3 regions of the Serratia sp. EC4 genome follow, and region 2 is predicted to be linked to each of the others. Evidence: predicted binding sites of a transcription regulator. Region 2 holds the regulator's gene; each other region holds the start of a gene.

Region 1 (4,225 bases), on a different contig from region 2:
TTCATCAGATATGCGTCTGCGTCGCCGGCGCCCGTTTGTTACGGGCTGGGTTAACGTACTGTTAAATAATAGTGTTTGGCGCAATCGGCGACAAACAAGCGAGGTCCCATGTTACCTCGTCACCCGGCAGACTGAAAATAATAAAGCGGGCAAATGTGGCTATAACAGACGCGAGAAGGGGGCGGAGGGGGGAAACAAAAAAAGCGGCTCAAGAGCCGCTTTTTGCCGATGATGAAAACGTCTTAGCAGACTTCTGCGCCGGCGATGCCGTCCAGGTAACGTTCTGCGTCCAGCGCCGCCATACAGCCGGTGCCGGCGGAAGTGATCGCCTGGCGGTAGACGTGATCCATCACGTCGCCTGCGGCGAAGACGCCGGGGATAGTGGTCTGGGTCGCATTGCCGTGAATGCCGGACTGTACCTTGATGTAGCCGTTTTCCAGCTCCAGCTGGCCGCCGAAGATGCCGGTGTTCGGGCTGTGGCCGATAGCGATGAACACGCCGGCCAGTTCCAGTTCACGGGTTTCGTTTTCCGCTTTGGTGCTGCGGATGCGCACGCCGGTCACGCCCATTTCATCGCCCAGCACTTCGTCCAGCGTATGGTCGGTGTGCAACACGATGTTGCCGCTTTTCACTTTTTCCATCAGCCGGTCGATCAGTATCTTTTCTGAGCGGAAGCTGTCGCGACGGTGGATCAGGTGAACCTCGGCGGCGATGTTGGACAGGTACAGCGCTTCTTCAACGGCGGTGTTGCCGCCGCCGACCACCGCGACTTTCTGGTTGCGGTAGAAGAAACCGTCGCAGGTCGCGCAGGCGGAAACGCCTTTGCCCTTGAAGGCGTCTTCGGAAGGCAGGCCAAGGTAGCGGGCGGAGGCGCCGGTCGCGATGATCAGCGCATCGCAGCTGTATTCGCCGCTGTCGCCGAACAGGCGGAACGGACGCTGCTGCAGATCGACGCTGTTGATATGATCGAAGACGATTTCAGTTTGGAACTTCTCCGCGTGCTCGCGCATGCGCTCCATCAGCGCCGGACCGGTCAGGCCGTCGGCGTCGCCCGGCCAGTTTTCCACTTCGGTGGTGGTGGTCAGCTGGCCGCCTTGTTCCAGACCGGTGATCAGCACCGGATTCAGGTTGGCGCGCGCCGCGTAGACGGCGGCGGTGTAACCGGCCGGGCCGGAGCCCAGAATCAGTAATTTGCTATGTTTAGCCGTGCCCATGAATAACCTCTTTATTCCACAATGGCGGACAATGAAGCCGATTGTAGGGAAAATGGCGCAGTAAAAAAAGCGCCGGGCGACGTTGTTAACGATTTGTATGATAGTTGTCGCCTATTAATGCACCCGCTGTCGGCAAATCGTACGCCGAACGCAGAAATTTACCTTATCAAAGCTGCATTCGGCCGCCGAATCGCCAACCGCGCAAAAACGGCGCATTCTGCGGCTTCAGCCGCTCCCCGCCGGGGTTTATCTGCCAGCGATTCATAACCAAAAATGGGATGCAGACTTTTCGTGACGGTACGTTGTTCTGATTTTGCTTCTTTTACTTTGACAATCCGCTGCGCATTTGCGAAAACATCATAGGAAGAAGAAATTATCCCCGTAACACCAGCAAATCGTACGTATTTGCGCCGCGAGGCGGCAATGCGCGATGGGTGTGCGGAGCAGAGCGCGCAAGCGTTTGCTGATTTTTTCTCGACCTAAACGTCGTTACCTGCGTCGCGCGGGGTTGGACAGACAGGCTGCGCGGCGTGGAATGATGGTAGTGAAGAAGCATATGACAGGCATCGGGTCTTCGCTTGGAACGAACCCTTACACATTGACGTTGGCTAGGGTGTGGCAAGTGCACGGAAGAAAATAAGAGAGACAATAATAATGGCAGACAACAAGAAACGCCCGGGTAAAGATCTTGACCGTATCGACCGCAACATCCTGAATGAGCTGCAGAAGGATGGGCGTATTTCGAACGTCGAGCTTTCGAAGCGCGTGGGGTTATCCCCGACACCATGTTTGGAACGCGTGCGCCGTCTTGAGCGCCAGGGTTTCATTCATGGCTATACCGCATTGCTTAACCCGCATTATCTGGATGCGTCCCTGCTGGTTTTCGTGGAGATCACGCTGAACCGCGGCGCGCCGGATGTGTTTGAGCAATTCAACTCGGCAGTGCAGAAGCTTGAAGAGATTCAGGAGTGTCATCTGGTTTCCGGCGATTTCGACTACCTGTTGAAAACCCGCGTACCGGATATGTCGGCTTACCGCAAATTGCTGGGCGAAACCTTGCTGCGTTTGCCGGGGGTTAACGACACCCGTACCTACGTAGTGATGGAAGAAGTGAAACAGAGTAACCGTCTGGTTATCAAAACACGGTAAGGTGCAGGTGCAAAACCTGATTAAATTGGTTACACTCCTGTTTATTCATACAGTTTCGGCGCCGGGGCAGTTTCTCGGCGCTGTTGCTATGTCAGCTAACAGGAACCTGGAGAGCCTTTCTTGAGCCAGGAATATACAGAAGATAAAGAAGTTACCCTGAAAAGACTCAGCAGTGGCCGGCGTTTGCTGGAAGCTGTGCTTATCGTGGTAGCGATTTTTGCCGTTTACCTCATGGCTGCGCTGGTCAGTTTCAATCCGTCTGACCCAAGCTGGTCGCAGACCGCGTGGCATGAGCCGATTCACAATCTGGGCGGCGGTGTCGGGGCCTGGTTGGCCGATACGCTGTTCTTCACCTTCGGGGTGCTCGCCTACGCGATACCGCCGATCATGCTGGTCTTGTGCTGGGCGGCTTATCGCCAACGCAGCAACAGAGACTACATCGACTATTTCGCGCTTTCCCTGCGCCTGATCGGCACCCTGGCGTTAGTGCTCACCTCCTGCGGGCTGGCGGCGCTGAACGTCGACGATCTCTATTACTTCGCTTCCGGCGGCGTGATCGGCAGCCTGCTGAGCAACGCCATGTTGCCGTGGTTCAACGGCATCGGCGCTACGCTGGCGCTGTTGTGCGTATGGGCGGCGGGGTTGACGCTGTTTACCGGCTGGTCCTGGCTGGTGATCGCCGAGAAGATCGGCGGGGCGGTGCTGGGCGTCGCGACGGTGATGACCAATCGCTCACGTCGCGAAGAGCGCTATTTTGAGGATGACGAGCGTTACGTTGACGACGAGCCTGAGCAGGCAGGGAAGGGTGCCGCCGCAGCGGTTGCCGCGACCGCCGCCGGAGCCGCGGCCGCCGATGACGACGTGCTGTTCTCCGCGCCTTCGGTCACCGAAAGCGCCAAAGCGGCAGAAGAAGATGCCGCCGATCCGTTGCTCAGCGGCCTGCGCGCCGACGATGGCGAGCTTGAAGCGGAAGCCGCACCCATCGCGCCGGCGGCTTCGCCTGCACCGGCGGTGAAGGCAGAGATCCACGAGCCCGTTGCAGCGCCGATCGCCACACAGGCTCCGTCGGTAACGGTGGCGCCGGCCGCGCCGGCCTCTGTCAATCAGCACCCGGTGAGCGCCCCGGCGCAAGACGCTACGCCGCCGCTGTATTCCTTCGAGATCCCGGAAGAAACGCCTGCGCCTAAGGCGACGCGTCCTGTCGATCCTTATCAGGATGACGATGAGCCGCGCCTCGGCAACTGGCAAGAGCCGGCCGCGCCGCAACCGCCGGCGCGTTCTCCCTTTGATTTTACCGCCGCACAGCGTGACAGCGTCGACATCGGCAGTTCGAACGGTTTCAGCGCCACCGGCGCCAAACCGCAGCCGGATACGGCGGCAGCCGCTGCTGCTGCGGGCGTCGCAGCGGCGACCTTTATGCCGGCCTTCACGGCGACCAGTGACGGCAATCCGCAGGTTAAGCAGGGCATCGGCCCTGAACTGCCGCGGCCGAATCCGGTGCGCATCCCGACCCGTCGCGAACTGGCTTCCTACGGCATCAAGCTGCCTTCGCAGCGTGCGGCCGAACAGGAACAGCGCCAGACAGAGGCGGAGCCTCAGCAGCCGGCGGCGGTGAACCCGCAGGATGAAGAGGCGCTACAGGAAGCCGCGCTGCGTCAGGCGTTTGCCGAGCAGCAAAGCCAGCGCTATGGCGAAAGCTACGCGCCGGAGCAGGATGATGAACAGGCTCAGCAGGAGGCTGAGCTGAGCAAAGCGTTCGCCGAGCAACAGAGCCAGCGTTACGGCGAAGATCAGCAGGACGACGAAGAGGCGCGGCAAGAGGCCGCGCTGCGTCAGGCGTTTGCCGAGCAGCAGCAGGCGCG
Region 2 (4,225 bases):
GGGGTTAACCAGAAAATTTTCTGGCTGATGCTCCCTTCACCTTAAGAAGCAACGCTCCCCTTCATTTACCAGCCACATGATTCATTCTAGTTAAACATGGAAATAAAAAAGCCAATTTGCAGAATAAAAAACCATTAAAAAACAAAATAAAAACAAAAAACGCCAACAAACAACGAGCTAACGCGAACGGATCTGGACTAAAAACATGTAAGCAAACATGAACAAAACATAAGATAAATTAATAAATAACCCAACAAAGCGTTCGACCTAGCGTGCAGCAAACCAACTGCCGCGCACCTGATGACGGTGCCAAATCCAGCCCAACGCCAGGCCGCGCAGCGCCAGAAACACCGCCAGCGCCAGCCAGAGCCCGTGGTTGCCTAACAGCGGCACGCTGAACAGCGCCAGACCGTATCCCGCAGCGGCCACCGCCATGCTGTTACGCATCTCGGCGCCGCGCGTGGCGCCGATAAACATGCCGTCCAGCAAATAGCACCATACCCCGACCAGCGGCAGAATGACCTGCCAGGGCAAATAATGTGCGGCCAACGCACGCAGTTCCGGCAAAGAGGTCAATGCCGCCACGATCTGCTGGCCGGTAACGGCATACGCCAGGCCGAAGGCCAACGCGACCAGCCCTGCCTGCCTGCAGGCCGCGTGCCACACCTTGCGCAGTTGGCTGTCGTCCCGGGCGCCGTAGGCGTGGCCCGAATGAGCCTCCACCGCATAAGCAAAACCGTCGAGCGCATAGGCGGTGAACGTCAGCAGATTCATCAATACCGCATTGACCGCCACCACCTCGCTTCCCAGGCGAGCGCCGAAAATGGTCAACGACGCAAAGCACAGTTGCAGCAACAGTGAACGCAGCATGATGTCGCGGTTGAGCGCCAGCAGGCGACGCAGATCGCCACGCCAGGCCTGGCGCAGCATCTGCAGGGTAATACCGCGCAGGCGCATCACCCGCCACGCCAACCACAGGCCGAGCAGCAGCGTAGCGTATTCGGCGATGGCGGTTGCCGCCGCCGCCCCCCGCACGTTCCAGCCCAGGCCCATCACCAGCCAGATATCCAGCACGATGTTCAGCAGGTTGCCGACGATCAGCAGGATCACCGGCGCCCGCACGTACTGCACGCCGAGCAGCCAGCCCAGCAGCACCAGATTGGCCAGCGCCGCCGGGGCGCTTAACCAGCGGATCTCAAGAAAACGCCGCGCCTGTTCCAGCACCTCGCCATCGCCACCGACGATCCGCAGCGCCAGTTCGATCAGCGGATAACGCAGCAGGACGATCGCCGCGCCGCCCAACAGCGCCAGCAGCAGCGGTTGCATAAAGGCGCGCGCCAGCGCTTGCGGGTTCTGTGCCCCCAGCGCTTGCGCCGCGAGGCCGGTGGTGCTCATGCGCAGGAATAACAGCAGCATGAAGAGGAAGCTGGTCGCCACCGCGCCGATCGCCACGCCCCCCAGGTAGATCGGGCTGTCGAGGTGGCCGATCACCGCGGTGTCCACCAGCCCGAGCAGCGGCACGGTAATATTGGAGAAGATCATCGGCAGGGCGAGGCGCCACAGGGCTTTATCGGTGTCGCTGGTGAAGGCGGAAATCAGGCGCATGATGGGATGTTCCTGTGACTGAGTGACAAAGGGCGAAGTCAGAAACAAAAACGCCCCAAAACAGGGGCGATTGATACAGGGAGCGGCGGTGATGGGCCGGCGATTAAATCCAGTCGCCGTTGCGGATCACGCCGACCGCCAGCCCTTCGATAGTGAAATTCTGCTGACGCAGATCGACCACTATCGGTTGGAATTCGTTGTTCTCCGGCAGCAGTTCAACCACGTTGCCGTGCTTTTTCAAGCGCTTGACCGTCACTTCGTCTTCGATCCGCGCCACCACGACCTGGCCGTTGCGCACGTCTTGCGTTTTGTGCACCGCCAGCAGATCGCCGTCCAGAATGCCGATGTCGCGCATTGACATGCCGTTCACCCGCAGCAGGAAATCGGCGCTCGGTTTAAACAGGGAAGGATCCACCTGGTAGTGCCCTTCGATGTGCTGCTGCGCCAGCAGCGGCTCGCCGGCGGCGACGCGGCCGATCAGCGGCAGCCCTTCTTCTTCTTCCATCAGCAGACGGATACCGCGTGAGGCACCGGAGACGATTTCGATCACGCCTTTGCGTGCCAGCGCCTTCAGGTGTTCTTCGGCGGCGTTAGGCGAACGGAACCCCAGACGCATCGCGATCTCGGCACGCGTTGGCGGCATGCCCGTTTGCGAAATGTGCTCGCGAATCAGATCGTAGACCTCTTGCTGTCTGGTAGTTAGTGCTTTCATTCCGCCCCCTGTTTGTTTATACAGTCTTGCTGTGAGTATATACAGGTAAGCGCGGATTGGGAACCGAAGAATAAATAAAAATCAGTCAGTAGGCGCTTTTCGTCAGCCGAAATGCTGCCATAGGACCGTGCCCCAAACGAACAGCGCCAGTGCGATCGCCAGCGACACCGCCGCCGATCCCATGTCCTTGGCCCGCCCGGACAGCTCGTGATGTTCGCTGCCGATGCGATCCACCACCGCCTCGATCGCGCTGTTCAGGATCTCGACGATCATCACCAGCGCTACCGATCCGATCAATAAAATGCGCGCTATCGCACCCACATCCAGCCAGACAGCCAGTATGATAGCCAGAAGGGTGACCACCAGTTCCTGGCGGAAAGCCGCTTCGTGCTGCCAGGCGGCGGATAGCCCTTTATAGGAATAGCCGGCGGCCTTGATGATGCGGGTCAGTCCGGTTGCTTGGTTTGCCATGTTTTCGTGCCTTTCTCAGAGGTCGGTCATAATAAAAAGAGTCTAGAACAGTCCGCGCTGACGGCTCTCGGTTTTCGAACACCACAGATCTGCTACCCGGTTTCTGGTATGCTTGCGGCGCATTGCTAACAAGAGGCTTCACGTTGTTATGTCAGGTTGGCGTAAAATTTATTATAAAATATTGAATTTACCACTTAAATTGTTGGTAAGAAGTAAGGTCATCCCTTCAGATCCGGTTACCGAGCTAGGGTTGGATCCCTCACGGCCGATTTTGTATGTTTTACCTTACAATTCCAAGGCGGATTTGCTGACGCTGCGCACCCAGTGCCTGGCGCAGGATCTGCCTGATCCGCTCAACTCGCTGGAGATCGACGGCACCGTGCTGCCGAGCTACGTGTTCATTCACGACGGCCCGCGCGTGTTCCGCTACTACACCCCGAAAGAAGAGTCGGTAAAGCTGTTCCACGACTATCTGGATCTGCATCGCAGCAACCCGGATCTCGACATTCAGATGCTGCCGGTTTCGGTGATGTTTGGCCGTTCGCCGGGCCGCGAAGGCCACGGCACGCCGCACCTGCGTCTGTTGAACGGCGTGCAGAAGTTCTTCGCCGTGCTGTGGCTCGGCCGCGACAGCTTCGTGCGTTTCTCCAACACCGTGTCGCTGCGCCGCATGGCTACCGAACACGGCACGGATAAAACCATCGCGCAGAAACTGGCGCGCGTGGCGCGCATGCACTTCTCGCGCCAGCGCCTGGCCGCGGTGGGCCCAAGCCTGCCGGCCCGTCAGGATCTGTTCAACAAGCTGTTGGCGTCCAAAGCGATCGAAAAAGCGGTCGAGGACGAAGCGCGCAGCAAGAAGATCTCGCACGAGAAGGCCCAGCAGAACGCCATCGCGTTGATGGAAGAGATCGCCGCCGACTTCTCCTACGAAACCGTGCGTCTGTCCGATCGCGTGCTGAGCTGGACCTGGAACCGGTTGTATCAGGGCATCAACGTCACCAACGCCGAGCGCGTGCGCCAGCTGGCGCAGGACGGCCACGAGATCGTCTACGTGCCCTGCCACCGCAGCCACATGGACTATCTGCTGCTGTCCTACGTGCTGTATCACCAGGGCCTGGTGCCGCCGCACATCGCCGCGGGCATCAACCTCAACTTCTGGCCGGCCGGCCCGATCTTCCGTCGCCTGGGCGCGTTCTTCATCCGCCGCACCTTCAAGGGCAACAAGCTGTACTCGACGGTGTTCCGCGAATACCTCGGCGAGCTGTTCACCCGCGGTTACTCGGTGGAATACTTCGTGGAAGGCGGCCGTTCCCGCACCGGGCGCCTGCTGGAGCCGAAGACCGGCACCCTGTCGATGACCATTCAGGCGATGCTGCGCGGCGGCACCCGTCCGATCACGCTGGTGCCGATTTACATCGGTTACGAGCACGTGATGGA
Region 3 (4,225 bases), on a different contig from region 2:
AAACGTCATTTTAACGCAGAACATCAGCATACGCGTAAAAAATCTATCGATCTGGAGTTTTTGGTTTGGCAACGATTGGCTGCCCTGGCGCGCCGCCGTGGCGTTACGCTGTCGGAAACCGTCGTGCAGCTTATCGAAGACGCTGAACGCAAAGAAAAGTATGCGAACCAGATGTCGTCGTTGAAAGAAGACTTGAAGGCGATTCTGGGCAAAGATCCCAAGTAAGCGCGTGAGAACGCCTCTATGGCGCCAGGCATTGAATGTTCTGGCAACAAGAGGACGAAAAAAAACCCCGCATTGGCGGGGTTTTTTATTAGGCGAGTAAACTTAGCCCTGAGGCTGAGTTACAACGTCTTTGATACCTTTAACTTCGATCTCTACGCGACGATCTGGTGCCAGGCAAGCGATCTGAGCTTTGGTAGCGCGGCCAGATTTGTAGCCACAGGTGTTGCCTGTAACTGCATCTGCTTCACCCATACCACGTGCAGAGATTTTGTCTGACGGGATGCCTTTGGAGACCAGGTAGTCAACAACGCTCTGTGCGCGTTGTTCAGACAGTTTCTGGTTGTACTGGTCAGAACCAACGGCGTCGGTGTAACCCAGAACAACTACGGAGCCGTCTTTAGGATCCATGGAGCTCAGCTGGGTGTACAGCTGATCCAGAGCCTGCTGGCCTTCTGCTTTCAGAGTAGATTTGTTGAAGTTGAACAGCACGTCAGACTTCAGAGTGAAACGCTTGGTTTCAACAACTGGAGCTGGAGCCGGAGCTGGTGCTGGAGCAACTACGTCATCCTGACCGAAGCGGTAAGAAACGCCCAGGCTCAGCATGGTGTTGTCTGGACGTGCGCCAACGGTACCTGCGTCACCGATGTTGCTTACGAACTGGTAATCCAGACGGGTAGCCCAGTTTTTGGTCAGTGCGTATTCAACACCAACAGCAGCCAGCGGAGAAACGCCGGTGTCGTGGTCGCTCAGACGCTGACCAGTACGGCCGTAGTTAGCTTTGGAGTCTGCACGCCATACCATACCACCCAGACGAGTGTAGATGTCCAGATCGTCAGCAATTGGGTAGCTCAGTTTAGCGGCCAGTTGAACGCCCTGCGCTTTGAAAGCACCGTTGTTCACGCTGCCTTTGTAAGGCATGCGGCCGAGCCAGTCATAGCCCAGCTCGAAGCCCAGGTATTGGTTTGCCTGGTAGCCCAGGAACGCGCCGGCACCCAGCTGATCTTTATGGGTTGGGCCGTTGCCGATACCGTTCTGGTAACCGTTGCCGTAGAAGCCAACGTCATGGTACTGGGACCAGCCCAGTTTAGCACCGGTGTACCAGGTGTTATCTTTTGGAGCGGCTTGCGCTACGGTAGCGAAACCTGCCAGTGCCACTGCTAATGCGATAGCTGTCTTTTTCATTTTGCGCCTCGTTATCATCCAAATAGGCAATGAGCTTTAAAGCTGTTTAAGCCCTTGGTTAAATTCCTTCGCCAAGGTTTAAGCCCTCGTTTGTTACTCGCCAGTTTTTCTGACGTTATAGAGCAACCTTGGCGATGTAAAGTCTACAACGTGGCGCGAAAGTTACAAGTGTGATGTGATAAGGCTCTAAAAAAAAACGCGGAATCGTACATATTTGCTAACATTCTCAGCCTAAAAAAACGGCGATTCATCGCGCGTTTTTGCCTGCCAAACCGCAGCCGGACTAGCTTTTTGCCTTCCCCCGCAAAGGTTCCGCTTAGGGGGTGCGAAAATGATGGGAAAAATCCTAAATTTACTTAATGATACAAAGAAGAGTGAATTTTTAGGGTGGAACAGTGTCCGTGAGTCGGGCTAATGTCACGTTGAGGGCGCATGATAAACCCATAGGCATTACCCAATTCTGCCGCACGTCTTAATTTTAGACGATCCTCCTCCGTTAGCTCGGGCAACCAGCCGAGAACCACGCTGTAATTTCCCGTTTGCAGCGCTTTTTCCATCGCCTCAACCGTATTCACCGGGCTGATTTGGCTCAATTGCACCATTTTATCGACAGGCAGGCCGGATTGCTGCAGCCATTGCTTGCTTAATTTTTGCTGCGGCGTCAGCCACAGAAGCCAGCGAGACTGCTTGCCCAATTGCAGCAGCAGGGGCAACAGTAATTGAGCCACTGCGGGCTGGCGCTCGTTGTAAACAAGTTCACTGATCAAGCCATTCTCTTTGCCGATATCCGTGTTCTTCGCAACATTGCGCGTTGTATAAGAGCCATGGCCGAAATGAGGTTGGTAGAGTGATTGAGTACGCATAAAGTTCCCGCCCGTCGTGTTACTGTATGTTTATACAGTATCCCTGATTTAGGATAAGATCAACCCAAATTTTCGTAGCGGCTCGCATAATTGCGATCATTTTTTGTACCGACGATTTTTGTGATTGGCAGGCGGGCGGATAGTGCGTATTTTTCTAATTAGTTGTTCACGTTACTTTTTTCATTGATGAGAGAAATAATACGGCCAGAACCTAAAAAGGAGGAACGCTATGAAAAGGATGTCGACGAGAAGAATCGCGCAGGCTAAAAATTGCTTTGCGGCGCTGGGCGCCATCACCACACGATCACAGTTTGGCGGCTATGGGCTGCTGGCTGAAGGGGTAATGTTTGCGGTGGTAGCGGAAGGTGAATTGTACTTGCGGGCTACGGCGAGCATGGAACCGGCCTTTCGCGCCCGGGGCATGGTCAATATGGTCTATTCCAAGCGCGGTGTGCCCATCACCTTGCGCTATTACTGGGTTGACGAGTCGCTGTGGCGGGAACGCAACGAGCTGGTAGGGCTGGCCTGGCAGGCTATCAGGGAAGCGCGCCGAGAACAGCGGCTCAAGGCCGGCGATCACGGCAGATTGAAGGCGTTGCCGAATATAGATGTCAACATGGAGCGCTTGCTATGGCGAGCGGGTATTCGCAATGCCTATGACCTGCGGCTGCATGGCGCTAAACGTAGCTATCTTCGCCTGCTGCAACAGCAGACCAATCTGGGTCTGCGCGTGCTGCTGTCGCTGGGCGGCGCGATAGCCGGTTATCATCAGGCGGCGTTGCCTACCGAATTGCGCAACGAACTGGTGCGCTGGTTCGATCATACGATGGCTATGCGTCGCCATGGCCATGAGCCAGTAGTTCAGGGCCCATCAAGCGGGCCCTGAATAATTAGGTTGCCTTATTGATTTGGGTATGGAGTGCGGTGAGTTCCGGCAGCAGCTCGAGCATTAGCCCCACCTGCTGCAAGACCAACTGTTCTTTGCTTTCAGGTTCTGGAACGGCTTTGCGAATACGCTCCGCCAGCTGTTCCAGCGCTTGCGCAATGCGCTGGCTGTTCCGTTCTTCCTGATGCAAGGCGCCGTCCACGTAACACACGGCATCATTGAGCAGATCGAGTGTGGCAGGGGTATTCAACCGCTCGCGGTGCGCCCCCAACGCCGAGATATAACTCAGGAGAGTATGGTTCAGGCAGAGCAGACGGAAGGCGGCTTCCTGCAACGCCTTGTCGGCCTTGGGATCGGCGGACATGTTGGAGATGACCGAAGCCAGTTCGGCATCGCTGTTGTGGGCATCTCGCCGCGCGATGCGGTAAGCGAGCCCGTTATCCTTACCCTGATGATATTGCACCAGAATGGCGTCCAGATAGCGACAGTTGGCATTCAGCGTTTTATCCACCACCGCCGGCAGTTGGCGGAACTTCCAGTCCGGCCAGATAAAGCTGACCGCCGCCCAGGCGATGGCGCAACCCAATAAGGTATCGTAAACGCGCGGGGCTGCTACTTCGAAACCTTCACCCAACAGGTTAAAGCACAGCAACACAAGCAGCGTGATGAACATCGTTGCATGGGCATACTGTACGGTGCGAAAAGCGAAGAACAAGACACCGGTGATGACGATCAACACCAGTTGTCCTTCCAATGAAGGCACAAAATAGAGGATTGGCAGGCCGATCAGGATACCGGCCAGGGTGCCGATGATGCGCAGCGCCAGGCGCCGGCGGGTCGCGTTGTAGTTCGGTTGGCAGACAAACAGGCTGGTCAACAGGATCCAGTAACCGTGCTGCATGCCGGTGAGCTGGATGAAGGCGTAACCCACGCACAGCACTGCCGACATGCGGATGGCATGGCGGAACAGGGCCGACTGCGGCGTCAAATGGCGGCTGATGCGCAGTCGGATGTCGCTCCAGCCGGTTAAGCGATCGTCGGCCAGGCTGTTCTCTTCCGCCTGCCCGCT

The links. The regulator LexA, encoded in region 2, represses DNA repair genes until DNA is damaged. The targets are predictions, from matches to a motif close to TNCTGTATGTACATACAGNA.
Region 1: the regulator LexA is predicted to act here: its motif matches at 2,399-2,418, upstream of ACP39K_RS12970 (DNA translocase FtsK 4TM domain-containing protein).
Region 3: the regulator LexA is predicted to act here: its motif matches at 2,291-2,310, upstream of sulA (SOS-induced cell division inhibitor SulA).

What each region holds. Positions count from the first base shown of each region.
Region 1 is NZ_JBNIDE010000003.1:560,669-564,893, reverse strand. It holds gene cydD (heme ABC transporter permease/ATP-binding protein CydD) at 1-5, opposite strand, end outside; gene trxB (thioredoxin-disulfide reductase) at 243-1,214, opposite strand; gene lrp (leucine-responsive transcriptional regulator Lrp) at 1,869-2,363, shown strand; gene ACP39K_RS12970 (DNA translocase FtsK 4TM domain-containing protein) at 2,484-4,225, shown strand, end outside.
Region 2 is NZ_JBNIDE010000008.1:151,238-155,462, forward strand. It holds gene dinF (MATE family efflux transporter DinF) at 268-1,605, opposite strand; gene lexA (transcriptional repressor LexA) at 1,709-2,317, opposite strand; gene ACP39K_RS19880 (diacylglycerol kinase) at 2,420-2,788, opposite strand; gene plsB (glycerol-3-phosphate 1-O-acyltransferase PlsB) at 2,937-4,225, shown strand, end outside.
Region 3 is NZ_JBNIDE010000003.1:481,108-485,332, reverse strand. It holds gene matP (macrodomain Ter protein MatP) at 1-225, shown strand, start outside; gene ompA (porin OmpA) at 328-1,407, opposite strand; gene sulA (SOS-induced cell division inhibitor SulA) at 1,764-2,270, opposite strand; gene ACP39K_RS12665 (TfoX/Sxy family DNA transformation protein) at 2,500-3,156, shown strand; gene yccS (YccS family putative transporter) at 3,161-4,225, opposite strand, start outside.